4 regions of the Sphingobium sp. BS19 genome follow, and region 1 is predicted to be linked to each of the others. Evidence: predicted binding sites of a transcription regulator. Region 1 holds the regulator's gene; each other region holds the start of a gene.
What was found. The regulator LexA, encoded in region 1, represses DNA repair genes until DNA is damaged. The targets are predictions, from matches to a motif close to GTTCCNCNCTTGTTCT.

Region 1 (7,916 bases):
GAAGCGTTCCTGCTCTCGCCCGGTCCCTGCACCCCCAATGAAGCCGGGATCAGCCTCGACATCGTGGGTGCCTGCGCCGATGCGCGCAAGCCGTTGCTGGGCGTGTGTCTAGGCCATCAGTCCATCGGACAATATTTCGGCGGGCGCGTGGTGCGCGGCGGTCTGATGCACGGCAAGACATCGCCGATCACCCATGACGGCACCGGGCTTTTCGTTGATATCCCTTCGCCCTTTACCGCGACGCGCTATCACTCGCTCATCGTGGAGGATATTCCCGACTGCCTGCTCGTCAACGCCACCAGCGATGACGGATCGGTCATGGGCTTTCGCCATCGCGACCTGCCCATCCACAGCGTTCAGTTCCATCCCGAAAGCATTGCCACCGAGCATGGCCACGCGATGCTCGCCAATTTCATGACGGCTGCAGGCATGAAGGTCAAAGAGCGCGCCTGAGATTAAGCGGTTTATCGCTCGACAGGATTCGCGCGCTGTGGCTAAGGGAGCAACCATGTCCGCGCTTCCCGATCCGTCCCTGCCCCTAGATCCGGTTACCGCCGCGCAGGCTTTCGCAACCATGCTCGACGGCGGCTCGTCGGACGAAGACATCGCCCATTTCCTGATCGTCATGAGCGATAGGGGGGAAACCTCCATTGAGATCGCTGCCGCTGCCGAGGCAATGCGCGACCGGATGATCCCTATCTCCGCACCTGCCAATGCCATCGATGTGTGTGGAACCGGCGGCGACGGGCACCACACGCTCAACGTGTCCACCGCGGTAGCCTTGGTCGTGGCCGCCTGCGATGTGCCAGTCGCTAAACATGGCAACCGCGCCGCTTCGTCCAAATCCGGTGCGGCTGATACGCTCGAGGCCCTCGGCCTCGATCTGACCCGCGCCGCAGAACTTGCCGAACGCTCTCTGGCCGATCTGGGCATCTGCTTCCTGTTCGCGCAAAATCACCATCCTGCCCTCAAACGCCTTGGTCCGATCCGTAAGGCTCTGGCCCGCCGCACCATCTTCAACCTCATGGGTCCCCTCGCCAATCCGGCCAAAGTGCGCCGCCAGCTTATCGGCATCGCGCGCCCCGCTTACGTGCCGATCTATGCCGAAGCGCTCGCGATGCTTGGCGCGGACCGGGCGATGGTGGTCTCGGGCGACGAAGGACTGGACGAACTTTCCGTCGCAGGCGGCAACGACATTGCCGATATTACGAGTAGCGGGATCGTCTCCATGCGCCGCTGGTCGCCTACCGATGCGGGCCTTCCTGCCCATTCGATCGACGCCATCCGTGGCGGCGATGCCACCCACAACGCCGCTGCCCTGCGCGCACTGTTACAGGGCGAACCCGGTGCCTATCGCGATGCCGTCCTCTTCAACGCCGCCGCAGCGCTGATGGTCGCGGGCGCCGTGCCAGATTTGCCCACGGGCGTCGAAGAAGCTGCCGAAGCCATCAACAAGGGGCTGGCCAACGCCCTGCTGAACTGCTGGATAGCGTACACATGACCAACAAACTCACCGAAATCTGCGCAACCAAGCGCGAGGAAGTTGCCGCGCGCCGCAGCGCCATCGCCGTCGCAGACCTACACGATCGGGCGCTGCATCAGACCCCGCCCCGCGGCTTCCGTCAGGCGCTCGACCGCAAGGCCAGCACCCGCTACGGCCTCATCGCAGAGGTCAAGAAAGCCAGCCCCTCCAAAGGCCTCATCCGCGCCGATTTCGATCCAGCCTCCCACGCCGCCGCCTATCAGGCGGGCGGTGCGGCCTGTCTCTCGGTCCTGACAGACGCGCCCTATTTTCAGGGGCATGAGGATTATCTCATCGCCGCCCGCGCGGCCTGTACTCTTCCCGTCCTGCGGAAAGACTTCATGGTCGACCCCTGGCAAGTGCTGGAAAGCCGCGCCATCGGTGCAGACGCGATCCTCATCATCGCCGCCGCGCTCGACGATGCGCAGATGGCCGATATCGAAGATGCCGCCCTCGCGCTCGGCATGGACGCATTGGTCGAGGTCCACGACGCTGCCGAACTGGAACGCGCCCTCAAACTCAAATCGCGGCTCATCGGCGTCAACAATCGCGACCTGCGCGATTTCTCCGTCGATTTCGCCCGCACGTACGAACTGGTCGATCGCGCGCCGGAAGGCTGCACCTTCGTCGCCGAAAGCGGCCTCACGACACGCGCCGATCTCAACGCCATGGCGGAGCGCGGCGTCCGCTGCTTCCTCATCGGCGAAGCATTGATGCGCCAGCCCGATGTCGAAGCCGCCACCCGCGAATTGCTCGGCGCATGACAGGCCTCACCCATCTCGACGCCGAAGGCGCCGCTCGCATGGTCGATGTCTCGGCCAAGGCGACCACCGTGCGCGAAGCCGTCGCCACTGGCCGTATCGACATGATCCCCGAAGCTGCCGAGGCCATCGCGCAGGGACTGGTAAAAAAGGGCGATGTCCTCGCCGTTGCGCGCGTCGCCGGGATCATGGCCGCGAAAAAGACCGCCGATCTCATTCCCCTGTGCCACCCGCTCCCGCTCAGCGCCGTGACGGTAGACTTCGACCTCGACGACACCGGCGTCACCGCAAAGGCGACCGCCCGCACCGCCGCGCAAACGGGCGTGGAAATGGAAGCGCTCACCGCTGTCTCGGTCGCCCTGCTTACCGTATACGACATGGCAAAGGCGCTCGATAAGGGCATGACAATCCACAGCATCGCCCTGCTATCCAAAACCGGCGGCAAGTCGGGCGATTGGCACGCAGCACGATGAGCCTGCTCGCCGTAGCGGACGCACAGGCGCGACTGTTCGCGCTGGCCAGTCCGCTACCCCACGAGGACGCGCCCCTCGCCCATTGCACCAACCGCTGGCTCGCATCCGACATAGCCTCCCTACGCGATCAACCCTTCGCTGACCTGTCCGCGATGGACGGATATGCGCTCGCGGCGGGCGATGGCCCCTGGCATGTCACGCAGGAAAGCTGCGCAGGCGGCCCGCTCCCCCGACCGCTCGGCGCAGGCGAAGCCGCGCGCATCTTCACCGGCGCCGCCGTTCCGTTCGGCGCGGACGCCATACTCATCCAGGAAAATGCAACACGCGAGGGCGACACCCTTACCCCCGCGACCGACGACCCCTTGCCCCCCGGCCTCCACATCCGTCCGCGCGGATCGGACTTTGCCAGCGGCGATCTGCTCTTCCCCGCCGGAACCCGCCTCGGCCCGACACAACTCAGCCTCGCCGCGCTCGGCGGATACGGCGCGCTCCCCGTCCACAGACGCCCCCGCATAGCCATCTTGTCCACCGGCAACGAACTCGTGGCCCCCGGCGCGCCTATTCCGGCGGGCAAGCTGCCCTCCTCCAACGCCATACTCCTCGCCGCCATGCTCGCCGCGTTCCCCTGCGATGTCGACGATATGGGCATAATTCCCGATGATCTTGCCGCCATGACGTCAGCCTTCGATGCCCGCCACGCCGATATCATCGTATCGACTGGCGGCGCGTCAGTGGGCGATCACGACCTCGTCCGCCCTGCCTTCGCAGCGGCAGGCGGTACGCTCGACTTCTGGAAGATCCGGATGCGCCCCGGCAAGCCGTTGATCGCCGGAACGCTGGGCAGCGCGACCTTCCTAGGCCTTCCCGGCAATCCGGTATCTGCCTTCGTCACCGCAACCTTGTTCCTGCTCCCGCTCGTCCGTCATCTGTCCGGCGATCCCACGCCCTTGCCGCGCCTCACCACGGCGCCGCTGGCCACCGATCTGGGTGCCACCGGCACCCGCGACGAATATCTGCGCGCCCGGATGACGCAGGAAGGTGCCGTCGCCCTCACCGCGCAGGACAGCGCCGCCACCCGCGCCCTCGCCGCCGCCGATTGCCTGATCGTCCGCTCCGCAGGCTCCGCCGCCGCAGAGAAAGGCACCCCAGTCACGATCCTGCCGATATAATCGGCAATCGCGGCACGTATCGCCCTTGAGCATGTACCTGTTCCCCTGCGAAAGCAGGGGAACAGGGTCTCACGCGCAGTGCTTTGTTGCCCTCTGGCCCCCTGCTTTCGCAGGGGAACGGCATCTTGCATGTCCTCACGCGCATAATCGCCAAACGCTTGACGTGACCCCATGCGTTTCCTATACGTTCCCCGTCCGTTCCAAAGGATGAGGTCTGATATGCTAACGCCCAAGCAGCAAGAATTGCTCACGTTCATCCACAATCGCCTTGAGGAAGGCGGTGTTTCCCCGTCGTTCGAGGAGATGAAGGAAGCGCTCGACTTGCGTTCCAAGTCCGGCATCCATCGCCTCATCAACGCGCTGGAGGAACGCGGCTTCATCCGCCGCCTGCCCAACCGCGCCCGTGCGCTCGAAGTGCTGAAACTTCCCGAAGGACTGGAACGCGCGCGAAAGGCTGCTGCGCTGCTGGCCGCGACCCCTGCGGTCATTCCGCCCAAGGTATCCGTGCCGCATATCCCCATCGCCGCCAACGATGTGATCGAAATCCCGCTGCACGGTCGCATCGCCGCCGGTGTTCCCATCGAAGCGATGGAAGGGCAGAACATGCTGTCCGTCCCTGCGGCCCTGCTAGGTTCAGGCGAACATTATGCGCTGGAAGTCTCCGGCGACTCCATGATGGAAGCCGGCATCCTCGACGGTGACTTCGCACTCATCCAGCGTACGGAAGTTGCGCGCGACGGCCAGATCGTCGTCGCTCTCATCGACGATGCCGAAGCCACCCTAAAATATTTCCGCAAAGACGGCCCCCGCGTCCGCCTGGACCCCGCCAACAGCGCTTACGAACCGCAGATCTACAACGCGCAACAGGTCCGCATCCAGGGCAAACTGGCGGGGCTTCTTCGACGGTATAATTGATGGGTTGGCGAGATGCTGCTATTTCAGTTACTGTAGTTTAGCGTGCCTAACAGCGAACCGCGCTAAAGCATGCTCGGAAACAAACCAAGGTACGCCACAAACGATAGCGCTTAAGTATCCTACGACTATTGTGTCTGCCGCTAATACTATCCATCGTATTACGTGGTGTCCGTTCATTGCGACCATCATCAATGCGTAATGCAAAGTCATTATAGGCAGCAATGCAATTAGATTGAACGCTAACGCCCAAAGAAATACTGGTGCGACCTTTCGGGCTGAACGGACCGGACCGCCGCTCTGACCTATTGAAGCTGCTCGGCTCCAATCGGAAAAGAGCAGACTAAGAACAAATGAGATGATGCTAAGAATCATGACAGGTCTACCGAGCGAGGGCGCAAAAACGGGTAGCCAGATCGTTGGAAAGGTGATTGCAGCTTCGAAAATCAGCCAAGGCGTGAATGTCGCAATGCTTCGACCATCAAAACCGAAAGTTCGTTTGCCATCGCCCCATTCTAACCAGCGAATAACCCAATAGCGCGCTATCAGCACCGACAATATTTTCACGGTGCCGAACGCCATCCTGAGCATGCTATGCTCGTTTGCCTTGGCGCTGGCGAGATCGGCATAAAAGCCTTGGCTATACTCAGCGACGTGCTGCATCGCTTCGGTCACGATCGGTAAGCTGAATAGCACAGGGCAAGCAAAAGCATAGCGCCAGCAACGCACATAGACGCTCCGTAACGACCATAGCATGGCGTTCACTCCAGCTCGAAACTCAGCAAATCTCCCGGTTGGCAGCCAAGCTCCCGACAGATCGCTTCCAATGTTGAAAAACGGATAGCCTTGGCCTTGCCTGTCTTTAGGATCGAGAGGTTTGCCAGCGTGATGCCGACGCGATCTGCAAGGTCAGTGAGCGTCATGCGCCGCTGCCAGAGAAGATCGTCAAGTTGCACTCTGACAGGCATCAAACTGTACCCTCCAGTTCATCCTGCATAGCTGCTCCCTGTGTAAAAACATGGGCTAGAACAAAAAGAAGCAGTATCGCAATCCATCCGGTTGCAGACGGTCCCCAACCAAAAGGCGCGTGATTAACGAGATGGTTGATTGTGCGAATTGCAAAAGCGAAGCCGGTGTCAAGAATCTGAATTACTAATAAATACCACGCCATAGCTCGGAGCCGTGAGCCATTTGCCGACACAAACGGCTGACCTGCTACGACAGAATCAAGGATGCACAGAATTTGGCGGAAAATTCGATCTACGGCTACGCTGGTCGTAATGCCTATCAGTAGGATGGTCACAACAATCTGCTTAAGGGTGTCAGCGTTGCCCGGCAAAGCAACCCGTTTCACGCGATCTGCAGCAAGCGGAACGTCCAGCAGCACGCAAAGGACGGTTAAGGTGAAGAACGCAATTGCCACCCAATTGGCGAAGGTCAACACCACAATCGAAAGCCGAGTCGCACGCAGCATGACAATCCCGATGCCTGAAATTATTGAATATCGATATATCATGAATTGATAAACGGCAACCTCAGATATTCCCCTGTCCTACACACACCCCACTCCGCTAAACCCCGCCCGTGCTTAGCCCGTTGCCCTGCACGAAGTCCTTGTTCGCGTATCCCCTCTCGCCTCTGCGCTCATGACGCAAAGGCACGACAGCCAGGCGGCAATTTGACTGCACTATGTGCATTCTGGCGACATTCGTGCGGCCGAATAGGACCGCAGCGCCTCATGCTGCAACAACACTAAGTCTCTCAGGCGGGGAGCCTGTGGCTGGCCTGAGCCTGTGCGGCGAGGGAGAAATACAATGATGGCATTAGACGGTGCTGACCACATGATCCATCCCGTTCCCCGGCGAAGGCCGGGGAACAACCTAGAACCACAGTCCACCATGTTCCTGCGCAGACAGGAACATGGAAGCGCGCGCGTCGGGCTTCGGGAAGTTTCATCCGGGATCTAACCCCGGACAGCCACAATGGGTGGTGACGTAGTGGGGCCTTTGAGGCTTTCCGCGAAAATCTTCGCTCGCCACCCCTCCCTATGACACGCCCACGGGGAGGTAACGTAGTGTCACCTTTGTAACCTTCCGAGCATCGACAGCCCTCAAAACGAAGCCGCGCTCAACCGACCGACGCGCTTACCCGCGCCCGATCAGCTTCTGCGCCATCGCATCGGCGACATCGGCCGCCGGTCGGCCGCTTGCAGCACTCTCCGTCCAGATCGCGCGCAGCCGGTCGGGAATCATCTCGATCCGCCCGTTCACTTCATCTCGGTCGCCCTGCCCCAGATATTCAAGGGCGACGTTGATGATCCCGCCTGCGTTGATGACATAATCCGGCGCATACAGGATACCGCGCCCATGGAGCCGCGCTGCATCCGCAGGGGTCGCAAGCTGGTTGTTGGCGCCGCCCGCGACGATTCCCGTCTTAAGCAAAGGAATACTATATTCATTCAGGATCGCACCCAACGCATTGGGGCTGAACACATCCGCTTCCACGCCGATGATCGCCTCAGCTTCAACGGCCTCGCCACCCAGCTCCGCCGCCAGCGCCTTGGCCCGGTCGCTGTTCACATCGGCCAGCGTCAGCTTCGCGCCATCCTTGGCCAGATAGCGGGCAAGGCCGCCGCCTACGCTGCCAACGCCCTGAATGGCGACATGCACACCCGCCATGTCGCTTTTGCCCAAGGCGTGCCCGACCGCAGCCTTGACGCCCAGATAGATGCCATAGGCGGTGAACGGCCCCGGATCGCCGCCCGCATCACCGGCCGCGACCGGCAAGCCGGAGACGTGCCGTGTCCCCTTGGATATCGTAATCATGTCGCTTTCGGAAATGCCGACATCCTCCGCCGTCACGTAACGACCGCCAAGCGAATCGACCGCGCGCCCGAACGCTTCGAGCATTGCAGGCGTTTTGGTTTTCGCCGCATCTGCCAGGATCACGCCCTTTGCCCCACCCATGGGAAGCCCCGCCATGGCGTTTTTATAACTCATGCCGCGCGACAGCCGCAGCGCGTCGGTGATTGCGTCGGTCCGGTCGGCATAATGCCAGAACCGCGTGCCACCGGCACCCG
Region 2 (7,916 bases), on a different contig from region 1:
GCACCGGGTCGATTGAGGTAATGCCGAGCACATAGCAGACGGCCGAGTTGGCGGCAGAGCCGCGCCCCTGGCACAATATACCGCGTGAGCGGGCAAAGGCGACGATGGAATGAACGGTCAGAAAGTAAGGCGCATAATCCAGCTGCGCGATCAGTTTGAGTTCATGGGTCAGTTGATCGCGGACCGGCTTGTCGATGCCGTCTGGATAGCGTTCCGGCGCTTTCTCCCAAGTGAGCCGTACGAGTTCCTGCTGCGGCGTGCGACCGGGCACGCGAATCTCGTCCGGATATTGATAGCGCAATTCGTCGAGGCTGAAGGTGCAGCGCGCTGCCAGTTCGGCGCTGCGGGCAACAGGGCCGGTGTCCTTCAAATAGCGGGGGAACAGCCGCTCCATCTCTTCGCCGCTTTTCAGATGCCGGTCTGCAAACTGCTCGCGGCGATTACCCAGTGCATCGATCGTGCATTTCTCGCGGATGCAGGTCACGACGTCGTGCAGTAAGCGGCGATCAGGGGAATGATAAAGCACGTCGCCCGTCGCAACGGTCGGTACGCTGGCGGCAGCAGCCATGATGGCAAGATCGCGCAACCGAATAGCATCGCGCGGTCGGCGGCGCAGCGTCAGCGCCATATACGCGCGATCCCCGAACATGCGGGACAGGCGTACAAGCGCCGCCTGCGTGACCGTGTCCGCACGATCTGGGACAAGCATGGCGAGCAGTCCCTCCTGCCAGGCCTCCAGCGCTGCCCAATCGAGGTGGCACGCGCCTTTCCCTGCCCGCTCTTTGCCGATGGTAAGCAATCGGCACATCCGGCCATAAGCGGCGCGGTCGGTCGGATAGATCAGCAGCGCGGTGCCGTCGATGAGATCCAACCGGCAGCCGACAATCGAACGCACGCCGGTGGCGCGCTGCGCATCCCATGCGCGGACGATTCCGGCGACACTGCTGCGGTCCACCACCCCCAGCGCCGGCAGTCCCAGCAGCGCGGCGGCGGAGAACAGTTCCTCCGGCGAGGACGCACCGCGCAGGAAGCTGAAATGCGTCGTCACCTGCAATTCGACATAGGACGATGCTGCACCGCTCATCATGCGCTGCGACGACAAGAACTGCGGCGTGATCCACGATGGATCATGCAAAGGCTCCGTGGATGAACCAGCGCATCGGGCCCGTGGCGGGATTTGTCCCGTCGCCCATGCGAAATAGCCAATAACGGCCGCCGGTTTCGGTCTCGACCTGATAATAATCGCGCACGGCAAAGGGCTGTTGCGCTTCATGGCCCCGCTCGCGCCACCACTCGCCGTGCAGCCGCTCGGGACCATCGGCCTGCGTGACCTTGAAGCGCTTGCCCCTCCAGACGAACATCGCAGGAGGATGGTCGGGCAGCATCGCCATCACGTCCACCGGCTGGGGCGGATGCAGCATCCGGCACGGGCGTGGCAGTGTGTCGTCCCAGGCGACATCGTGTGGCGCGCCAGCCGCCGGCGCCATGGCGACCGATCGCTCGGGCATGGCACTGGCCTGCGGCGTTAACCGGTACAGACTGCGCTGGCCGAAGCGGTTGGCGAGGGTGTCGACCAGCGCCGCAAGGTCCGGCCCACCTTGGACGAGGCTCTGCAGACTTTCGCCTTGGCTTGGCCGCAATGGCTCGATCAGCGACGCGACCAGTGTCATGGCTTCGATACCAAGCCCGGGATCTACCGTCTCGATTCGTGCCGATAGCAGTTTTGCAAGATGCTGCCCGTCGCGCGACGGCACGGCGGTGCCAACGCGGACCGCCTGTATCTGTCCGTCAACACGATGGAAGTAGCAGTCGAGCCGGCGCGCGCCCTGACCGATATGCCCAAGATGCTCGACTATCTCCGCGGTAAGGTCACCCATCACCTGCGTAAAGGCTTCTGCCGTCGACAAAGGCTCCATGAAGTCACGGCGGCTGCTCGGCAGATGATCGGGAAAGATCGGCTGCAGTGGTTCGGGTACAAAGCCCAGCGCCTGATCCAGCCGGCGGTGCAGATTGCGTCCGAACCTTTTTGGCGAGCGGTCCACGCGGGGTGGCGATGATCTGCTCGACGCGCTCGAAACCCAGCTTGCGTAGTCCATCAACGGTCACGGCATCCAATCGGAGGCCCGAGATGGGCAGTAATGCCATCGCGTTGCGATGCTCGCCGGGCAGGATGGTCGTCGGCCTGCCGGAGGGCACATGCCGCGCGACTGCGTGCGCGCATCCTGCCGTGTCGGCAACCGCGATCTGTACGCCAAGCCCATTGGCAGCGACACGCCGGTGCAGATCCTTGAGCAATGCGCGCTCATTGTCGAACCGCTGTGCGCAGCCAGTGATGTCGATCCAGATGCCGTCCGGCGGATCGGGTGAGACAATCGGCGAATAGCGTGTCCCTGCCCATAGGGTGAGGCGACGCAGCCCTTCCCAATCGGCGTCCGGATCGGCATCGACGATGTGCAGGTCCGGGCTAAGCATCCGCGCCCGCGTGATCGTCATGCCGGGCATGATGCCAAGCCTGCGCGCTGCCTGATCGACCGACGCGATGATGCGCCGCCCGTGGTCGGGCATTGCTGTTACCAGCGGCAGCTGTGGCTTTCCCGCTTCAGGCGGCGACTTGGCGGTCTTCCGCCGCAGCCGGTCTGTCGACCAGTGCGGCAGGAAGAGCGATACGACCCTGCGCATCAGCCCCCTCCACGATCCAGCTGTACGGTGTGCCACCGCGCACGCGTTCCAGCGCGACATGCCAGCGTGGTCGGCCGAGGCTTGGGATACCCAGCGGTGCACTTGGATGCGCGGTAATGCGCCAGCGCGTCGCAGCCGCCGTGCCCTCTGCCAGCGCCGCGGGCATGGAGGCGCGGCGGAATACGAACGCCGTCACGCCCGAGGCTTCGGCGGCGAGTTGCAGCCGCTTTGATGCCGTCGTCGAATAGCGGCTGACTTCGCCGACGACAGCAGCAATGCCGGCGTGGCGCAGGCATTCTTCCATGGCGAGCAGGACATTGGTGTCGCTGCCAGCCTCGACATAGACGACCCGGTCCGGGTGCAATCCGGCCAGATGCAGGGACGGAGCGAACAGGTCGCGCCAGCGCAGGCACCAGAATACTGGCCCCTCCATCCTCGCCAGCATGCCCCCCAGGAAGATCGTGGCACTGGCATCATCGGCCAGATCGACGCTGCCTGCGATCTCATGCAGCGCGCCCGCTGCAATGCCGCCGCCCGGCAGGCGCTGATCTATCGTATCAACGCCGAACGGCAGAACTGCATGCCGTGCCGCCACGCCTTCGATCGCGGCGATATGGCCACGCAGAGTATCGATGACGGTGGATTGGCGCATGACAGGTCAAGACTCAGAAGTGGCGTTACGTTCCTCTTATGTTCTTATTGCGCGAGGCGTTCGTCAAGTCGCCCGACCGCGACGTACCAAGCAACAGTGGCGCAAATCCGCCATTCCGATGCACATAAATTTTTCTACGCCGGCCTTGAAAGACGCAGAAGTGACTTGGTGTGGCACGGTATGATAACGCACCAATGGCATTGCCAACTGGCTGAATTTTGTGACACAATTATGATAGTCGATTATTCACTCTCACGACAAAAACTTATTGCTGCACAAGTGGAGGCGCTGTTCTATTAGCGATATAGTGGCTCCTACAAGATAATTTATCTGATGTGACTTGTCGAAGACCCGGTTTCGCTCTATATTTGATTTTGTGGAACCTGAATCTTTGATCAACAGCCAAGCGCTTGCAGAAAAGATGCTCCAAGACAATAAGATTACCCCGATGGGGAAGGTGTTGCTCATCGTCTATCGACTAATCAAAGCAGAGGAAGAGCGGCGCAAGGGCGTGTGGGGACGAATTCGCCATCTTGCAACCACTCTACTCGGTTTGTTGGCACTCGGCATTTTGATCGACTTGTTTATACGGACCCGCGATCTGGTACATGATGCTGGTCACGTGATGTACACGGCGCTCCGGCATCTGAGCCACCCCCCTGCACATTGGGACGCTCCCTAACTTCAGATCATTACCGCAGAATTGTGCGTGTGAGCCCATGAGCTGCATGCATTACTGAAATGCGGGCGTTGGACAACGACAGTAGCGATATCGCGCGATATCGCCAGACATCGCGCGATATCGCGCGTGTCGCTCGCCCGCCGCAGAAGCGAGAATGACGATGAACACGAACGAGATAAAGATTACCCAGAAAATGGTGGATGCGGCCGCAGCCGCAATACAATCAGAGGAAGCTTGTACGCCAGCCAAAGTCAAGGGCTATCAAGTGGCGAAGAGGCTTGGCTGCAGCGCGGGCGGTAAGCTCTATGAGATGCTTGCAGACTGGAGGAAGCGGCAGGCACAAATTGCTGGCTCGTCGCACATCTATGTGCCGCCTGAAGCAGAAAATACATTTCAGGAGGGGCTCAAGCAGTCGAACGAGACATTGTTGGCCATATTCAGGCGGTCGACTGACGCAGTCGCACAATACTATCATGGGCTTGCCCAGTCGAGCATTGCGGTAGACCGGCAGCGCGCTGAGCAGGCCGAGGAAGAAAACGCCGACATCATCGAGCAATTATGTAAAACGGAAAACGATCTCAAACTGGAATGGCTCAGGACGGCCAAGCTTGATGAGGATCTCAAAGCAGCGCAACGTCGTAACGAAAGGCTAATGGGGCACCTCGAAGAGCTTAGATTGAATGGCGCGATGGCGGCCAGCAGCAAGCGCGAAGCGGAGGTGGCTTTGCAAGAAGAAGAAGAAGAAGAAGAGCGATCCCTGTTTCCCCTCGGTGGAGAGGCAGGTGATATATCGGCCGACCGACCAGTAGACGTGAAGATTTCGAAAGTCGATCCAACTGACACGCAGCTTCCATTTCAGTCGCATACGGAACGTTCGCCATCGAATGGCAGTTAGACCTCTGCCTGATGTCATTGCCGCACCGCCTCGTCTTGAGGCGGCGCGGCGGATTGCCTGGTGAGATCTTGCACCCATTGATCATTGCACGATCGTTGAGTGTCGTAGAATGACGGCACTCTATGCAGCCCACTCCTTCGCCAGCTTTCCTTTGGCTGTCCAACACTGTCATCCGGCCCTTGGCGGATTGCATGGGCCATGCCATTAACGGTGCGTGTGCAATCTTTACCAGGCCAAGAAACCTGCCGCGGAAATTGCCGCCTTGTTCAGCGCGCAAATTCCGACCCCCTTCAACGCGGCGGACGAGACGGTGCCCGGCTGGCCCGGCATGGTGGTACGCGAGCAGGCTGGCGAGCGTATCCTCCAGTCGATGACGTGGGGATTTCCGCTACCGCAGAAAAGCAAGCGTACTGGCTTGCCGATCAAGCCGCTGCCGGTGAACAACGTCGCTGATGTAACGAAGCCAATGTGGCGCGGCATTGCGCCCAAGCCGCACTGGCGCTGCCTGATCCCGGTCACTGCCTTTGCCGAAGCCGAAGGCGAGAAGGGCCGCAAGACACGGACATGGTTCCGGGTGAAGGGTGAGGCCGTGTTCGCCTGGGCAGGATTCTGGCGCGAGAGCATAGAGTGGGGATCGGTCTACACGGGCCTCATGACCGACTGCAATGAGGCAATCCGCCCGATACACGATCGCATGCCGGTGCTGCTGATGCGGCATGAATATGACCAGTGGTTGCATGGCACGATCGAAGACGTGGTCGGCTTCCAGTCACGTGGCTTTCCGGACGACCTCATCGAGATCGAGCGGACCAGCGAACCCTGGTTGAAGGCGAGCGGTGAAGCAGCAGCGGCGCTGCTCTGATCCCCCCGGCAACTTGCAAAAATGGCCGACTTGAGACTGTCAGCTTTCCAGCGGACAGACGGCGATAGCTGCCGGTCGACTGTTGGACAGGCGATCAGTTGTGGACGAAAATAGCTGTCGGCGTACCGTCGCCCATTTTTTTTGCCGCTCGCATGACGTGAAGGCTTATTCAAAACAGAATTTGCGCTGGTTAGGGGCAAAAATCACATGATCTCATGAAGCAAGCTTTGGCTATCCGCCAACTGAATCTCGACAACGATGGCGCTCAGCACATCCGCGCTGCTGTCTTGCCATTCCTATTAAGTACAAGCGAAACATTGCGTGAACTTCCGTCCGCGCATGCAGCTGTCCGTATTTATGGCATCGAAGGTAACGCTTCGTTTTTCCGTCATTCCGGCGACCGATCAATATCCGGCTGCTGAATACATTCAAGCGAAGTGCGTAAAATGTTGCACCGCCGCAACATAATTCAGAATTGTGACATCAGACCAGTAGACAAGGCAGTATTACGATTGCCAGCTTAGAAACAGACGCCCAAAACCTCCCCATATCAAAAATGATGGGGGCTAAATTCATGTTAAAGACCTTACTTCGGTGCAGTACCGTTTTGCCTGTATTGGCACTCGCAACTGCGGCAATGGCGCAGGATATCGGCGCAGTTGCGCCGCAGGCGGAAGAGGGTGGCGAGGCGATCATCGTTACCGGATCGCGCATCCGCCAGAACCCGCTTGAGCAGGATTCACCGGTCATCACCATCGACCAGACGGCGCTAGCCCGCACCGGCTTGTCTGCAGTGGCCGATGTACTGCAGCGGCTGCCCAGCGCTTCGGGTGGTCTCAACTCGAAGGTCAACAACAGCGGAAATATCGGCAACCCGCCAGACGGCGGTGGCGTTGGCGCGGGTTCGGCGGAAATCGAGCTGCGTTATCTGCAAGCCAAGCGCACTTTGGTGCTGGTCGACGGCGTCCGTTACGTAAACGGCACGAGCGGCAGCGGTATCCCCTCGACGGTCGATCTGAATACGATCCCCGCGAACATGATCGAGCGCATCGAAGTGCTGCAATCCGGTCAGTCGCCGCTGTACGGCTCGGACGCGCTTGCGGGCGTCGTCAACGTCATCACCAAGTCACAACAGGACGGCCTGCAGGCCTCTGCCCAGTTCGGCACCTTCCGTCAGGGTGACGGCCACACGCAGGACTATCAGTTGAGCTACGGCATCAATGGTCCGACGACGCACATCGTCATCGGCGGCAGCTATGTTAAGCAGGAAGCGGTGCGGACGCGCGATCGCAAGACGTCGCAATTCCCTAATCCCGGCCAGACCAGCTGTACCGATCCGGTCGGTGGCTGTTCGAGCGCGACGGTGAACGGCTTTATTGATTTGGGTAGCGGATCGGTCCTCACGCCGAAGAATCCTCCGCTTAATGGTCGCGGTCGTTATGATCCATTGAACCCGACCGGGCCCAACAGCGACTTCCGTGCGCTGACGACGGCGGATCGCTTCAACTTCTCGCCCTTCAACTACTTCCTGACGCCTTCTGAGCGCTACGGCGCGTTCATCAGCGCGAAGCAGGAATTGAGCGACAGCGTAAACTTCCGCGCAAAGCTGGTCTACAACCGCCGAAATTCGCAGAACCAGGCCGCATTCCTGCCGCTGTTCGTCGGCCCGGACGCTGGCAACGGCAATCTGCTCGACACGATTTCGATCGATGCGACCAACCCGTTCAACCCGTTCGGTTACACCTTGTCGGCAGGCGGTAACGGCCAGCCCGCGACCTATTCAACGGTACGCCGGCGTCTGGTCGAAGCAGGCCAGCGTACATACAGCCAGCGCGTCGACACAATGACGGCCACCGCAGGACTGGACGGATCGTTCGATATCGGTGAGCGCAAGTGGTACTGGGACGCGACGGCAATCGTCGGGTTCAACGATGCGCATCAGACGTTTACCGGCAACATCAACGCCGCAAACCTCGCGCAGGCACTGGGACCGGTGGGTAACTGCACCGGACCGTGTGTACCCTTCAACATCTTCGGCGGAGCAGGGTCCGTCACACCGGCGATGCTGGCCTTCGTTGGCTTCACCGAAAAGGATCGCAGCAGCCAGCAACTGCAGGACTATACCGCGAACCTTTCGGGCGAGCTG
Region 3 (7,916 bases), on a different contig from region 1:
TGCGCGCCGATGGGCTGGATGCGCGGGCGCTTGCAGATGCCTTGGCCGAACTTAAAGCCTTGCGGGTATCGCGCCGCGCGCCGGGCGATCTCGTGCTCGGGTGCGATCAGACGCTAAGCCTCGACGATGGCGAAATGATAGACAAGGCCATCGACGAAGCTGATGCCCGACGTATCCTGATGCTACTGTCAGGTCGCACACATTATCTCCACAGCGCGGCAGTCATCGCGCAGGGCGGGACGCCGGTGTGGCGGCATATCGAACGTGTGAAGATGACCGTACGGCCTCTCTCACCCGATTTCATCGATGGCTATCTGGGAGAAGATTGGGAAGATTGCCGCTGGTGCGTAGGCTGCTATCGGATCGAAGGCCCAGGCGCGCAACTCTTCTCCCGCGTAGAAGGGAGCCAGTTCGCGATTCAGGGCCTTCCACTGCTCCCCTTGCTTGACTTCCTGCGCGTCCGTGGGTTTCTGCGTGCATGACCCAGAACATGCCCTATGCCGAAGTAATCGGCGATCCGATTCAGCACAGCAAGTCGCCTCTGATCCACAATTTCTGGCTGGAAAAGCTCGGGATCGAAGCGGAATATCGCAAGACGCATGTGAAACCCGAAAGCCTGTCGGCCTATTTCCTGCAGCGTCGCGCCGATCCCGACTGGCTGGGCTGCAATGTCACGATTCCCCATAAGATCGCAGTGATGGAGTATACTGACGATCCCGGTGGCGTGCGCGACCGGATCGGTGCGATGAACACGATTGCGAGCGAAACCGGCGGTCCGCTCATCGGCACTAATACCGATGCCGGCGGCTTTCTTCAGGCGCTGGTCGTCCGCAAGTGGAAGGGTGAGCATGCTCTGTTGATCGGGGCGGGCGGCGCGGCGCGTGCGATTCTGTTCGCGCTCTCGACATTTGGCGTCAAGACGATCACCATCATGGCGCGTGACGCGACCAAAGGGCAAGCTTTGCTGGATCGTGCCGGAATTACCGGCACAGTCATCGCAATGGACGCGATCCTTCCACCCGTCGATCTGGTTATCAACAGCACATCGTTGGGTATGTTCGGTCAGCCACCGCTCGATCTCGATCTATCGGCCCAACCGACGAGCGCCCTTGTTTATGACATCGTCTACGCACCGCTGGAAACAGGCTTGCTCACGGCGGCGAAGGCGCGCGGCCTTGCTACGGTCGATGGACTGGAAATGTTGATCGGGCAGGCGGCGCTGGCCTTCGACATATTCTTCGACGCCGACGCGCCGCGCGAGCATGACGCCGAACTGCGCGCCTTGCTGACGGCCTGATCGAGAACGTTATGGCGCAAGTCTGGGGTTTGACAGGATCGATCGGCATGGGGAAATCCGCGGTTGCCGCGATGCTGCGGCAACAGGGTGTGCCGGTGTTCGATGCCGACGCCGAAGTGCACAGGTTGCAAGGGCCGGGTGGGGCGATCCTTGCCGCGATAGAGGCGCGCTTTCCCGGCACCACCGGTCCGCAAGGTGTCGACCGCCCGAAGCTGGGCGCGGCAGTGTTTGGCCACCCCCATGAACTCAAGGCACTGGAAGCTATTGTCCATCCGGCGGTTCAGCAATCCCGAGCGGCCTTTCTGCGACGAAACCGAGCGCGGCGACTAGTCGTTCTGGATATTCCGCTGTTGTTTGAAACCCATGTGCAGGCGAAACTGGAGGGTGTTATCGTGGTCACCGCTCCGGCCTGGAAACAGCGCAAGCGCGTCTTGGCGCGATCCGGCATGACGCCGGCCAAGTTTCGTCGCATCCGACATCTGCAGACGCCCGATGCGGAAAAGCGGCGTCGCGCGGATTATCTTGTCGATACCGGTACGACATTCGATCGCACACGCGCGCAGGTCCGTCGTCTCGTCGCTTGCCTTCATGCCAAAGCGGGCCGATAGTATCCTTCCAGAGTCGGAAGGCCTATGCGCGAAATCATATTCGATACCGAAACCACGGGTTTCGACCCCGCCAGCGGCGACCGGCTTGTAGAGATCGGGTGTATAGAGCTCGTCAATCGCGTCCCGACCGGCGAAACGTTCCACGCTTATTTCAATCCGCAACGTTCCATGCCCGCCAGTGCAGAAGCCATCCACGGCTTGTCCGATACGTTTCTGAGCGACAAGCCGCTGTTCCTGCACGGCGCGGATGCGTTGCTGGAGTTTTTGGGCGATTCACCGCTGGTCGCACACATTGCCCGGTTCGATTTCGGTTTCTTGAATCATGAGCTGAAACTGATTGCGCGCGATCCGATTTCCCTGGATCGCATGGTGGACACAGTGGCGATGGCACGGATGCTGCACCCCGGTGCCAAGCATAGCCTTGATGCCCTTTGCACCCGTTACGGCATCGACCGCAGCCATCGTGTCAAGCATGGCGCGCTGCTCGATGCGGAACTGCTTGCGCAACTTTACATCGAATTGACCGGGGGAAGACAGATCGGTCTCATACTGGCCGACGAAGGTACCGGACAGGCTGACGCGATGGAACGCAGCCTTGTTTCGACCGTTCGTCCGGTCCGTCCGGCACGGCCGCATTGCGCCAGTGCCGAGGAACTGGAGCGACATGCAGCGTTCATCGCAACGCTCGACAAGCCGCTCTGGCTAAGCGGGGCAGCGGCCTGATTGGCTGCTCCGTATATATCCGGACTTGCCCTTCCTGGGTCGGTCCGGAACGTTCACCGGCCCGTCTTCCCCGACGGACCGGCTCGTAGAAGGAGAAGGCAAAATGGATATTCGTGTTTCCGGACATCAGGTCGACACGGGCGACGCGCTGAAGCAGCACGTCTGGACGCGGCTCGAAGCGGTGGCCGAGAAATATTTCGCGCGCGCCATTTCCGCGCAAGTGACTTTCAGCACAGCGCCGCATGGCGCTTTCCATTGCGATATCGTTTCCCATGTGATGACTGGCCTCATCCTTAAGGGTGCCGGCGAAGCCCAGGATGCGCATGTTGCTTTCGATCAGGCGGCTGACCGCATCGAAAAGCAGCTTCGTCGCTATATGCGACGCCTCAAGGATCGCCATACGCAGACCGCTGCCGCGGAAGACAAGCGCAGTAACGGTGTCGATGCCCTTGCGTTCGATGGTGCAGGTTACACGGTTTTTGCACAGCCTGAAGACAATGAGGAGCCTTCGGACGCGCCATTGATCGTCGCGGAAACGCGGGTCGATATTCCCGAGGCATCGGTGTCTGACGCGGTGATGATGCTCGACCTGCGCAACACCAATGCGTTGCTGTTTCTCAACGCGGGCACGTCTGCCTATAACATGGTGTATCGGCGCAACGATGGGACCATTGGCTGGGTCGAACCTCGCGTATAATAGCTTGTATGGGGCCGGGACATCATTGTTCCGGCCCACCTTTATTGACGTTCTGGCCGTCGGGGTCTACGGGCCATGCTTTGGTTCAGCGATGGCGTTCAGGATTGGTCAACACCGGTCTTTATAGAATGTGCGATTGACCCCATTAGGTACGACATGGTCCATTTTGACGATATATTAACGCCTGAAGCGCTGGCTACCAGCGTTTCGGTCAGCGGCAAGAAGCAACTTTTCCAAAAATTGGGAGACATGGCGGCCACCAATTATGGTTTGGCTGCAGACGTTGTGTTCGATCGATTGACTGAGCGTGAACGTCTGGGTTCGACTGGTTTTGGCGGTGGCGTCGGTATTCCCCATGCCAAGATTCCGGGGCTGGATCGGGTATGCGGTCTGGTGATTTTGCTGGAATCTGCCATTCCATTCGACGCGGTGGATAACGCGCCGGTGGATGTGGTGTTCGCTCTTCTTTCACCTCTCGATAGCGGGGCTGAGCATTTGAAGACGTTGGCGCGGGTGTCACGCTACCTGCGTAACGATGCACAGATTGCACGACTCCGGGGTGTCGGATCTCGTGAAGCGCTGTTCGCTTTGCTTTCGGGTAATGAGGCTCGTGACGCTGCCTGACGACGCTACGCCGCCCAGTGGGGAAGCAGCGCATTTTCGTGCGCTGGAGCAGCTCTATCGTTCGGCGCCCATCAATAGCTTGTTTCGTTCCGATTTGACGATCTCGAATGCGGGCGTATCGCATATCGACTTCGACGTTGATGAAACGCTGTTCCATGCTGCCGGTGCCGTACATGGCACCGTGTATTTCAAGATGCTGGACGATGCGGCTTTTTACGCTGCGAACAGTCTGGTCAGCGATCGTTTCCTTCTGACCACAAGTTTCAACCTACTGTTTACGCGCCCGATTCATCCGGGGCGATTGCGTGCCGAAGGGCGCTGGATCAGCGGGAAGCGCCGGGTCTATGTGGCCGAAGCGAGCCTGATCGACAGTGAAGGCGAGGAAGTCGGGCGCGGCACCGGCACTTTTATGCGGTCGCAATTTCCGCTGTCATCCTTGCCAGGATACCGCACCGCAGCATGACCGCGCGTTTGGCCACCCATATGCTGGTAGGTGCGCTTATCAGGCGGGTGCAAAATGAGGGAGGCTTTGCCATGGTCCTCCATCGCGGCGATCCGATCAGTGGCGTTATCCTGCTGCAATGTTTGGAAAAAGGCGAACAAACCGGCCTGTTTGAGCGTATTTCGGATTACACTGAGGGCTACACACTTGCGTCCTGTGGGCCAAAGGAGAGCTCAGCGCCGCACGAGATGGCAGAATATATTGCCCGTCGTCGCAGGTCCGATCCCGATCTATGGTTAATAGAGCTTGATATCGCGGATGCGGAACGGTTGGCCGCTGAATCGCTCTGTTGATCGTTGACTCCCCGGAACGGTCCATTCATAGGCGCGCCGACGCCAACGCGCAGGTTGCCGCAATTTCGTTCAATGGGGGGCGAAAACGGTAAACACGCAGACGGGGGGCGACCGGACGCAAGATAAGCTCGATACGGGCACGGTGTCCTGGCCGACTCACCGCATTATTCTGGGTTAGAATGAGTTTCCGTTTGAAGGCCGCAACACTGGCCGCATTTACTTTGTCTGCACTTGCCGCTGTAATGGCAAGTGACGCTTCCCAAGCGGCAGGATCTAACGAGACTATTCCCGTTACGCTCCGCGCGCTTCCCAATTCAACCGCTCCTCAGGCTGCAGGCGTTACCTTCGCCGCGCCGCAGGAAGTGGTTCAGCCAACCAGCACGACATCAACGTCCCAGTCGGCAAATGTTTCCCAGGACGCCCAGACTGCGTCCTCGCTTGCTGAGCTGGTCGACGAGCAGACGCTTCCCGCTGACATCAATGACGATATGCGCTGCCTGGCCAGTGCCGTCTATTATGAATCGAAAGGCGAGAGCCTGACTGGACAGCTCGCCGTAGCCCGCGTCATCATCAATCGCGCCCGCTCGGGCCGCTTTGCGGACAGCTTGTGCGGCGTCGTGCGTCAGCCCAGCCAGTTCAGCTTCGTGCGTGGCGGCAGCATACCGCAGCCGAGCACGCAGACCCGCGACTGGCACGAAGCCGTCGCCATTTCCCAAATCGCTATCAACGATGCCTGGAAGAACCCAGCCGAAGGCGCCCTGTTCTTTCATGCGCGTCGCGTATCCCCCGGTTGGGGCAAAGCACGGCTGGCCTCCATCGATAATCACATCTTCTATCGCTGAGATAGCTACCCCAGCCCGTCGCTTTTGCTGACAGTGGTCGTGGGAATGCGGGGAGAGCAAAAAAAGGCCGAGCAGGGATACCGGAATCGGCCTTTTATTTGTTCACTTCCTGTTCTAGTGTGAAGCATGGCTTCCATTCTTACAGATTGCCCTCCGGGAACGGCGCTGGCCGTCACGCGCGGGGTTCTTCGACTCTTTCAGCGCCACGACTTGTTCGGTATTTCCGAAGTGCCTTTGCCCAACGGGCGCCGCGCCGACATCATGGCGATCGATCTGGCAGGGCATATCGTCATCGTAGAAATCAAGTGCAGCCGCGCTGACTTGCTGGGTGACGCGAAGTGGGCGGACTATTTCGAGTATTGCGATCGCTATTTCTGGGCTGTACCGGCGGGCTTTGATTTGGCGCCGTTCGAAAGTGAAGTGCTATGGCCAACCCGCACCGGGTTGATCGTCGCGGACCAATATGATGCGGAAATCATCCGGCCTGCCCCGACGGAGCCGCTGGCGGCAGCGCGGCGCAAGGCGGAAACATTACGATTTGCCCGCCGAGCAGCCCGGCGCCTGACGGCACTGTCCGATCCCGATTATGCGGCCGAGATCGGCTTTTAGGACTCAGCCATGCGCGCGGCCGAAATCGGGTGCGGGATCGTCCTGCCCCTCTTCGATGATCGAACGGCGAATGGCGCGCGTGCGGGTGAAGAGGTTGAATAGTGCGTCGCCATCATTCCAGCGGATCGCGCGCTGCAAGGCAGACAGATCTTCCGAAAATCGCTGAAGCATTTCCAGCACCGCATCCTTGTTCGACAGGAATACGTCGCGCCACATGGTCGGATCGCTAGCCGCGATGCGCGTGAAGTCACGAAAGCCACCTGCGGAATATTTGATGACTTCGGATCGCGTCACGTTTTCCAGATCGCTGGCCGTACCGACGATGGTGTAGGCAATGAGATGCGGTAAATGGCTGGTAACGGCGAGCACCAGATCGTGATGCGCGGCATCCATGATTTCGAGGTCTGCACCGATTCGCTTCCACAATTCCGATACGCGCTCGACGGCGACAGGATTGGCGTCCGCTGGTGGCGTGATGATGCACCAGCGACCTTTGAACAAGCTGGCAAAGCCCGCTTCCGGTCCGCTGTTTTCGGTGCCTGCGACGGGGTGCGCCGGGATAATCGGATTATTGGGGAGCGCAGCCGTCAAAGCGGCAAGTATCTCCGCCTTACACGATCCTACGTCGGATATGATCGCATCGGCGGGCAGGTCGTCCGCAATGTCAGTGGCGACTGCCGCCATTGCACCCACCGGCACGCACAGTATCACCAAATCGGCATCCGTAACGGCTGCGCCTGCCGTATCGGTGATGTCGTCGGCCAAGCCGATCCGCCGCGCGGTCTCTCGCACTTCCGCGCTCGCATCGTGCCCGGTGAGTATTACGGTTGGCATCTCCGCGCGGATCGCGCGCAGGAGCGACGATCCGATCAAGCCCAAGCCGATGATCGTCACACGGGCAAAAGGCAACATCAGGCCGCTTCCACCAGGCTACGGACGATGCGCGCGACGTCGCGTGTCTGGTCCTCGGTGCCGATGGTGATGCGCAGACCGTTGGAAAGCCCCTGCCCCGGCAGCCAGCGCGTCGCATAGCCTTCGGCCATCAATCCGTTCAGTGCCTCTTCGGCCGTCAGCGTGCCTTCGAACAGAATGAGCAGGAAATTCGCCTTGCTCGGCACGACGCGCAGTCCATGATTGCTCAGTGCCGTCATTTCCGCCGCCAGCCATTCGCGCCAGCGCGTGTTATGTGCGCGGCTTGCGTCGATCCATGCATCGTCCGCTATCGCCGCAGCCGCAGCGGCCTGCCCAGCCGTCGTTACATTGAATGGCGCACGGATGCGATGCAGCACGTCTATCACCGGCTGCGCGGCATAACCCCAGCCGATGCGCTCTGCGGCAAGCCCATGAATCTTCGAGAAAGTACGTGTCACGAAGACATTGCCTGCGTCGCGCGCCAACGCCAGCCCGCCATCGTCCTCTTCGGGCTCCAGATATTCGGCATAGGCCTGATCGAGAACCAGCAATATGTCGGATCGCAATCCGGCATGAAGGCGCGCGATTTCGGCGACTGACGTCATGGTGCCTGTCGGGTTATTCGGGTTGGCAAGAAAGACGACACGGGTGCGGTCGGTCACCGCTGCCAACAGCGCGTCGACATCGGTCGCATAGTCCTGATCAGGTGCGACAACCGGTGTTGCGCCGACACGCCGCGCGGCGATATCATACACCGAAAAGCCATAGCGCACGTATAGCACTTCATCCCCCGGCCCTGCATAGGCGCT
Region 4 (7,916 bases), on a different contig from region 1:
AGATCGACGTAGAGACTCCCACACGCCTTACGCCCAAGCAGAAAGAACTGCTCGAAGCCTTCCGTGAAACGGAAACCGGCGAGGAATGTCCGCAATCGACTGGATTTTTCAGCAAGCTGAAGGATATGCTGGGATAATCACCCGGTGAACGCGGGGGCGGTCACGTGCCACCCCTGCGACCAGTATCATTCCGGCGACGGCGGCGTTTCGATCTTGTCTGCATATTCGTGAAGCGCCGACATCACCTCGGCGTCCTTGCGATAGCGTTTGCGCAAGTCCGCCAGCTTGACGTCGCTGCCGGTGCATAGCGTACGAATGTTGTCCTCCAGAAAGACGCGACGCTCCTCGTCATAGGGCTCCTCGCCCCGAAAATGGTCGCATCCGTCGCGGGCGACCATGAAATCCGTGACTTCATCTGGGAAGGGCATGGCGTCTTGCGTGCTGTTGGCGATCGTCTCGTCTTGCGGCAAATCCGGCACCGGAGTCGTTGCAATCTTCGCAACCACCGCCGGAGCTTCGGGCGCCTCCTCCGTGCGAGCGGACTCGACTGCCGGCTTGGCAGCTTCCGCCAATGCAGGTGTCTCGTTCTGCACCGTATCTTCGGCGGGCGAACGGGAGCAGGCGGATGTCAGCAGCATCAGCACCGCTATCGCCCTTCCCGACCCTGGCTTCACCCAATTTCCCTCCGCAGGCTCGCGATCAAATCCGACACCAGACTCAGCCGCTTTTCTTCCTCATCCAATATCGCATGGAACGCTGCTTTTCTGTAGCGGGTGACGGTGTCGGCAGGAAGCGTGATACCTACAGGCAGTGTCGAAAGCACGATGTCTATCAGCCGCTCAGCTCCATGCAGCCGCCCCCACAGGTAATCGTTCTCGCGATAGGCCCGACTGAAAAAGGCGCCAAAGTTGTTGAATTCCATCCCCCGCAACGTCGCCGCCGCATTGGCAGGGCGGATCGCCGAGCAATCCTCCGGCGAAATACGGTCGACTTTTACCGGATCATATTCGTCCAGTCCTTCCCCCTGCAGCAGCGGGAGGGTCGCGATATCGTAAAAGGGGAAACCCAGATAAGCGAGCAATAGAAGCCGACGCTCCGCCTTGGGCAGTTCGGACAGAGCATCGGACAGCAGCAACTCTGCCGCCTCGTCGCACGCGCGCAAATCGCGTGCCGCCGCCAAAGCGGTCAGCACACTCCCCGGATCGGCGCGCACCCGCCCGGCGGCATCGGCCAGCGTATCGCCATAATATTCGGCGGATTCGCGTTCCAGATACACAGCCAACCCGCCATAGATCGCATCATGCATGGCAGTCAGCGCATCTGCGCTTGCCTCGCTTTCCACTTCCAGCGTTTCCGCCAACCGCCGCGCCATAAAGCGCAGGCGACGCACCCGAAAACTCAGGTCATGATCGCGAAAGAACTGCACCGTCTCCGGGCTCGCACTGTCGCGTCGATCGCCGCCTAGCTGATCGATCCCCGCGTCGCGTACATGACCCCAGATGGCCTGCCGTGTCGCGTCCCGCTGCCCGGCATTATCGTCCGCTCCCAACTGGAACAACAGGTCGGCAATGTCATCGACGATGCCCGACAGTTTCAAATGGCCGTAAGCGGGATAGGCAAAGCCCGCTGCGCCCGCCGCCCGCATCTGAGCTTTCGCCCGCCAGCCTGCCAGTCGCGCCGGTGTCGGACGGTTGAGGAACAGAGTCCCGCCGAAACTGCTTTCCACGTCATGCTCGATCTGCGGACGCAGCGCGTCGATGATCTGCCGCATCCGCAGGATGCGCCGCGACCGCCCCTCGATGGCATCCAGATTGTCGCGGATGGGCTGTTCGCGCGGAATATCGCTGAGCGCGCCGAAGATTGTACGGAAAAAGCCGGGCAGCGGCGCCACTTCCCCCTCGGCCAATTCGTGCGCCTCCCCGCTACGCGTCAGCTTTATGCTGCGGCTATGCGGCTTGGGATCGATGTAGACAAAGCGCCTGTCGACTTCCCGACGCGAGGGGCGATTGCGCAGCGCGCCGATAGCCTGCGCAAACGGGGCATTGGCAAGGATAGACCCATCGATGAGCACTGCGTCTTCGGCTTTGCCCAGCGCGCTGTGGCGCGGCAACACCCGTTTAAGAAACGCTTCCCTCCCCGGCCAATGCCGCTGCCGCTCTTCCAGTACGCCGTCCAGCTCGCGCACCGTGAAAGGCGGAAAGGCCCCCGGAAAGCTGGCCGTGGCGCGCGCCGCAAAGGCCAATTCGATGGGATCGGCAAAATTTCGTTCATCGCGCGACCGGCCGCGCGCGCAAAAGCCCAAAGACAACCTATGCTCGGTCTCGATCACATGCGGCGGGCTATGCAGTTCCAGACTCTCGGGATAGCCTTCGAAATCGGTGACCGTCACGAACAGATCGAGCGGATGCCCCGGCGGCAATAGCGGCGTACCGGCAGGCTCCCTCGCCATCGCATCGAAGGCGTCGAGCAGCATGTTGCTGAACCCCGCCCCGCCAAAGGGCGGCTCGAACCAGCGGGACCGGATAAAGCGCGATAGCTTCATCCGCACTTCTTCCCGTGTCTCGGGCGCGACCGTTCGCTCCACAGCGTCACCCGGCCGCCGCGCCGCCATCCACACCAGCGGAGAGGCCCAGAATTTCGTGAACTTCGCCGCCGGACGCGCATCGGGGTCGAGCAGCCGGTCTATATCGGCATATTCCATCCACAACGCGGTCAGCGGATCGAGCGACTGGCCTGTCTCTATGGCTTGCGCCAGGAATATGCCGTTGATCCCGCCCGCACTCGCCCCCGCAATGATGTCCGGCAGGATACGCAGTCTGGTGCCCGTCTCCGCTTCGATATCCGCAATCAGATCGCGATAGACGGTGCGCGAGCTACCATGCGGATCATCCTTTGCAATGCCGTCATGAAAATCCCGGCTGGCCCGTGCCAGATGCCAGATTTCCTTGGTGATCCCGTGCATGTAAATGGCGAGACTGATCCCGCCATAACATACCAGCGCCAGCCGAAGCTCCTTCTCCCTCATATGCGACGCATCGCAAATGCAGGGAGGAATGTCACGATCTTAAGCCAGAGCGAATTCAGCCCAGATCGGCAGATGGTCAGACGCCTTGCGCGACGCTGCGCTTTCATGGACGCCGCAAGCACTCAATGTCAGCCGCTCACAATACATAATCCTGTCCAGCCGCGCGACAGGCCGCCGTGCATGAAAGCTGCGTCCGCACGGCGCAAAGCGGTAATGCCGCGCGAAATCGGCCAGGCATCCCCGGTCGGCGCTCCATTCGTTGAGATCGCCCATCAAGACCGTCGGCATCGCATCGCGCGCGCCGGCGGCATGGATGACCGCGGCGGCCTGCCGACGGCGCCACAATCCCGACAGGTCGAGGTGCATCCCGAACAGCCGTACCGGGCTAACCGGCGTCGTCACTTCGGCCATGATCGCACCGCGCGGTTCCAGGCAGGGGAGATGGACGATATCATGCGCAGGAACATCCATGTCCTTGCGCACCAATATGGCATTGCCATGCCAGCCCATGCTTTCCACCCGTACATCCAGAGGCACGGCGCGATATGGACTGTGGCTCTCCAGCAAGCGCGCCGGAATGGCGGCAAGGCGCGGGCCGAAACGCCGGTCTGCCTCCTGCAACGCCACGACATCGGCATCCAGTTCGGCCAGCACGTCCAGGATACGCTCCGGACTGCGACGGCGATCCGTCCCTATGGCTTTACGGATATTGTAGGTGGCGACACGAAAGGTGGTTTGTCCCATGATCGTCCAATGCCTCAATGTCCGCTATGTTTCCACCCATCAGCGCAAACAGGACTAGTGTTCCGCATATGTTCTGATATGAAGGACGGGATTTAGCGGGATTTGGGAATGGCCAAGGCAAAACGTAAATTCGTGTGTCAGCAATGCGGATCGATCGCCCCGCGCTGGCAGGGGCAGTGCGACGACTGCGGCGAATGGAACAGCCTGTACGAAGAAGCGGGCGACACCGTGTTCGCCGCCAAGCACGACCTCCAGACTGGAGGACGCGCATTGCAGATGATCGGCCTCGACAGCGCCATTGCCCTGCCGCCTCGCGCCAGCACCGGCATCGCGGAATTCGACCGCGCTTTGGGCGGCGGTCTCGTATCGGGATCGGCGACATTGATCGGCGGCGATCCGGGCATCGGCAAATCCACGCTGCTGTTGCAGGCAGCGGCACGGATGGCCATGCGCGGTCTGTCGGTCGCCTATATCAGCGGTGAGGAAGCGGCCGATCAGGTGCGTCTCCGCGCGCAGCGGCTCGGCCTCGGCAGCGCCCCTGTCCAACTGGCCAGCGCGACGTCCGTGCGCGACATCCTGACCACCTTGGGCGAAAGCCAGCCCCCTGCCCTGCTCGTCATCGATTCGATCCAGACGATGCACAGCGACTTGATCGAAGGCGCACCGGGCACTGTCAGTCAGGTCCGCGCCTCTGCGCAGGAATTGATCCGCTTCGCCAAACAACGCGGCACTGCCGTCGTGCTGGTTGGCCATGTGACCAAGGACGGCAGCATCGCCGGTCCCCGCGTGCTCGAACATATGGTCGATACGGTGCTCAGTTTCGAAGGCGAGCGCAGCCATCAATATCGCATCCTGCGCGCGATCAAGAACCGCTTTGGCGGCACCGATGAAATCGGGGTGTTTTCGATGGCGGAGGAAGGGCTAGCCGAAGTCAGCAATCCTTCCGCCCTGTTCCTCACGCATCGCGACGAATCGGTGACGGGCGCGACGGTCTTTCCGGCTCTGGAAGGCACCCGCCCTGTCCTCATCGAGATACAGGCGCTCACCGTCCGCCTCGCCAGCGGCGCAACGCCCCGCCGCGCGGTCGTGGGATGGGACAGCGGACGCCTTGCCATGATCCTTGCGGTGCTGGAGGCGCGCTGCGGCCTCAGCTTCTCGACCTGCGAAGTCTATCTCAATATCGCGGGGGGATACCGCATATCCGATCCTGCCGCCGATTTGGCTGTGGCCGGTGCCTTGATCTCCGCGCTTGCAGAAAAGCCGATACCTGCCGATGCCGTTCTCTTCGGCGAAGTCGCGCTTTCCGGGGAAATTCGCCCCGTCGCGCACGCACCCATGCGCTTGCGCGAAGCCGCCAAACTGGGCTTCGACCGTGCCCTCGTCCCCGCTTCGGTGGCGGATGGCGCAAAGGGCATCACGCTCAGCGGCTATCGCACCTTGGCACAGTTCGTCGATCATATGCTTGGAAGAGGATGATAGAGTTGCCTCTTCCCTCCCTGCCTCTAACCTTCTAAGTCCACGGCCATGACCGCTCTCGACATTTTCGTTCTGCTTATCGTCGGTGGCGGCGCAGTGTTGGGGCTGTTCCGCGGCTTCGTGATGGAAACACTGTCGCTGATCGCCTGGGTACTGGCGGTGTTCGCCATCCGCCTGTTCCATGCACCTGTATCGGCAATCCTCACCGAATATGTCGGAACGGAAAGCGGCGCGGCTGCGCTTGCCTTTGTGCTCGTATTTGGCGCGACCTTCGCCATCGGCAAATTCATCGCCAGCGCTTTGGGCGCACGCACGCGCAAATCGATCCTCGGCCCTGTAGATCGGGTATTGGGCGGCGGCTTCGGTGCAATCAAAGGCCTGATCGGCGTGACTTTGCTGTTCCTGGCTTTCACGCTGGTGCACGACACCATCTATGGCGGCGGGTCGCAGCGTCCCGATTGGCTCAAATCCTCGCGCACCTTCCCGCTCCTCGATGCCAGCGGGCGCGCGATCAGCGAATTTCTGGAAGAGCGCCGCACGGGTGGAACGGACGCGCAATAATCACGCGACGCCTTCTATCCGACATCAATGTCGCCTACATGGGCGAAGATGAGTGCTCCCTTATACAATACCGACATATTGCGGCTTGCCACCAGCATTCCGCACCACGAGCGTCTTGCCGACCCCGACGCCAGCGTCGAGCGCCGCTCCGCAACTTGCGGTAGCCGCGTGACCGTGGACGTGCGGATGGACGACGCCGGAAACATCGCAGACCTTGGTCTGGAAGTGCGCGCCTGCGCCCTTGGGCAGGCCTCCGCCTCCCTGATGGCCGCCAATGCCGTGGGCCAAAATGTCGATGCGCTATTGCAAGCCCGCGATAAGCTGGCTGCCTATCTTGCCGGAACGGACGACGACCTCGCCTTCTGGCCGGGCCTGTCCGTCCTTGCCCCGGCGCGAGACTATCCCGCCCGCCACGCCTCGATCCGCCTCAGCTTCGACGCCGTCGCACAGGCCGCGGCGGACGCCGTAAAGGCCGGCGTCTGATGGCTGTTGCAGAGGCCGTCAGCGCCACGGATATACTCCTCTCCGAAGGCGTAATCCTGCTCGGTGCAGGCGTTGCTTTTGTCATCCTCTTCCGTCGCTTCGGCCTCGGTGCTGTCCTGGGTTACCTCGTCGCGGGTGCAATCGTCGGTCCGCAGGGACTGGCTCTGGTCGGCGGCGGGCAATCCAAACTCGCCATCGCCGAAATCGGCATCGTCCTGCTGCTGTTTCTGGTCGGTCTCGAACTCAATCCCGCCCGTCTTTGGCGGCTAAAACGCGACATCTTCGGGCTGGGCCTGTTGCAGGTCATCGCATGCGGGCTCGCGCTTACCGGCGTCATCTTCCTGTTCACTGGCTTTAGCTGGGGCGCAGCGCTGGCCCTCGGCCTGCCTCTCGGCCTGTCGTCGACCGCGCAGGTTCTGCCAGGCCTGAAAAGCAGCGGCCGGATCAACTCGCCCTTCGGTGAAAAGGCATTCTCGATCCTGCTGTTTCAGGATCTCTCGATCGTCCCGCTCATCACCATCATCGCGGCGCTCTCCCGCAATCCCGCCGACGCCGCCGGTCCGCCGGGGTGGCAGATGGCGCTTTATACGGTTGGCGCCATAATCGGTCTGGTGCTGGCCGGTCGCTTCATTCTCAGCCCGCTGCTCCGCCTTGTCGGCAATCTGGGCGAGCGTGAACTATTTGTGGCCGTCGGCTTATTTACCGTACTGGCCAGCGCTGCGCTCATGCACAGCCTGCATCTTTCGACCGCGCTCGGCGCATTCGTGGCAGGCGTGATGCTGGCGGATTCGCCTTATCGCCATGAGATCGAAGCCGATGTGGAGCCGTTCCGCACGATCCTGCTCGGCCTGTTCTTTCTGGCGGTCGGCATGGTGCTGGACATCCATGCCGTTCTGGCCAATCCGATCTTCGTCATCAGCCTGGCGGTCGTGCTGGTTGCGGTAAAGGCGGCCATCATTACCGGTCTCGCCCGCGCCTTCGGGATAGACTGGCGACAGGGTCTCGCTTTGGGCCTGTTGCTCAGTCAGGGCGGCGAATTCGGCTTTGTCCTGTTCGCTCAGGCACAAAACGCTCTCCTGATCGCGCCCGAAGCGGCCAGCCTGTTCAGCGCCATTGTCACGCTGTCCATGGCAACCACGCCGTTCCTAATGCTGTTCGCAAGCAGGCTGGAATTCGCCACGCCCAAGGACGGTTCCGATATGGATGGTCCCGAACTTGCCGAACAAGGCACGGCGCTTGTCATCGGCTACGGGCGCTTCGGTCAGACGGTTGCGCAAATGCTGATGGCCAGCGGCTGCGCGGTCACGATGATCGACAAGAAACCCGCCCAGATCGAAGTGTCGGGCCGCTTCGACGTTAAGGTCTATTACGGAGACGGCACGCGCATCGACCTGTTGCGCCGTGCCGGAGCGGAGGATGCCCGGATCATCGCATTCTGCCACGACGACTCCAATTTCGACCGCAAGCAGCTCGAACCGATCATGGAGGCCTTTCCGCAAGCGGCGATATTCGTGCGCGCGTTCGACCGGCGACAATTGATGGAATTGAGCGAACTCGACATCACCGGCACGGTTCGCGAAGTCTATGAATCGGCTGTGTGCATGGGTTGGCAGGCGATGCAAGCGCT

Region 2: QMG56_RS04355 (ImuA family protein) is a predicted target of LexA. The motif match lies at 3,361-3,376, and genes of this name have one in related genera.
Region 3: QMG56_RS09600 (MmcB family DNA repair protein) is a predicted target of LexA. The motif match lies at 5,687-5,702, and genes of this name have one in related genera.
Region 4: radA (DNA repair protein RadA) is a predicted target of LexA. The motif match lies at 3,829-3,844, and genes of this name have one in related genera.

Annotation. Positions count from the first base shown of each region.
Region 1 covers NZ_BSEF01000002.1:35,436-43,351, forward strand. The annotation lists gene QMG56_RS02590 (aminodeoxychorismate/anthranilate synthase component II) at 1-453, shown strand, start outside; gene trpD (anthranilate phosphoribosyltransferase) at 509-1,501, shown strand; gene trpC (indole-3-glycerol phosphate synthase TrpC) at 1,498-2,286, shown strand; gene moaC (cyclic pyranopterin monophosphate synthase MoaC) at 2,283-2,756, shown strand; gene QMG56_RS02610 (molybdopterin molybdotransferase MoeA) at 2,753-3,925, shown strand; gene lexA (transcriptional repressor LexA) at 4,145-4,840, shown strand; gene QMG56_RS02620 (hypothetical protein) at 4,868-5,602, opposite strand; gene QMG56_RS02625 (helix-turn-helix transcriptional regulator) at 5,599-5,805, opposite strand; gene QMG56_RS02630 (DUF2975 domain-containing protein) at 5,805-6,311, opposite strand; gene QMG56_RS02635 (Glu/Leu/Phe/Val dehydrogenase dimerization domain-containing protein) at 6,982-7,916, opposite strand, start outside.
Region 2 covers NZ_BSEF01000003.1:160,248-168,163, forward strand. The annotation lists gene QMG56_RS04340 (error-prone DNA polymerase) at 1-1,084, opposite strand, end outside; gene QMG56_RS23330 (DUF6504 family protein) at 1,128-1,916, opposite strand; gene QMG56_RS04350 (DNA polymerase Y family protein) at 1,921-2,679, opposite strand; gene QMG56_RS04355 (ImuA family protein) at 2,600-3,331, opposite strand; gene QMG56_RS04360 (hypothetical protein) at 3,708-4,013, shown strand; gene QMG56_RS04365 (hypothetical protein) at 4,168-4,908, shown strand; gene QMG56_RS04370 (SOS response-associated peptidase) at 5,123-5,770, shown strand; gene QMG56_RS04375 (hypothetical protein) at 5,986-6,192, shown strand; gene QMG56_RS04380 (TonB-dependent receptor domain-containing protein) at 6,387-7,916, shown strand, end outside.
Region 3 covers NZ_BSEF01000007.1:51,444-59,359, forward strand. The annotation lists gene QMG56_RS09555 (nucleoside triphosphate pyrophosphatase) at 1-482, shown strand, start outside; gene aroE (shikimate dehydrogenase) at 479-1,297, shown strand; gene coaE (dephospho-CoA kinase) at 1,309-1,905, shown strand; gene dnaQ (DNA polymerase III subunit epsilon) at 1,930-2,628, shown strand; gene hpf (ribosome hibernation-promoting factor, HPF/YfiA family) at 2,732-3,325, shown strand; gene QMG56_RS09580 (PTS sugar transporter subunit IIA) at 3,482-3,949, shown strand; gene QMG56_RS09585 (PaaI family thioesterase) at 3,927-4,412, shown strand; gene QMG56_RS09590 (DUF1491 family protein) at 4,409-4,744, shown strand; gene QMG56_RS09595 (cell wall hydrolase) at 4,924-5,586, shown strand; gene QMG56_RS09600 (MmcB family DNA repair protein) at 5,713-6,195, shown strand; gene QMG56_RS09605 (prephenate/arogenate dehydrogenase family protein) at 6,199-7,107, opposite strand; gene QMG56_RS09610 (histidinol-phosphate transaminase) at 7,107-7,916, opposite strand, start outside.
Region 4 covers NZ_BSEF01000005.1:229,515-237,430, forward strand. The annotation lists gene dnaJ (molecular chaperone DnaJ) at 1-137, shown strand, start outside; gene QMG56_RS07260 (hypothetical protein) at 186-638, opposite strand; gene QMG56_RS07265 (patatin-like protein) at 671-3,025, opposite strand; gene QMG56_RS07270 (endonuclease/exonuclease/phosphatase family protein) at 3,065-3,769, opposite strand; gene radA (DNA repair protein RadA) at 3,878-5,245, shown strand; gene QMG56_RS07280 (CvpA family protein) at 5,294-5,806, shown strand; gene QMG56_RS07285 (iron-sulfur cluster assembly scaffold protein) at 5,855-6,289, shown strand; gene QMG56_RS07290 (cation:proton antiporter) at 6,289-7,916, shown strand, end outside.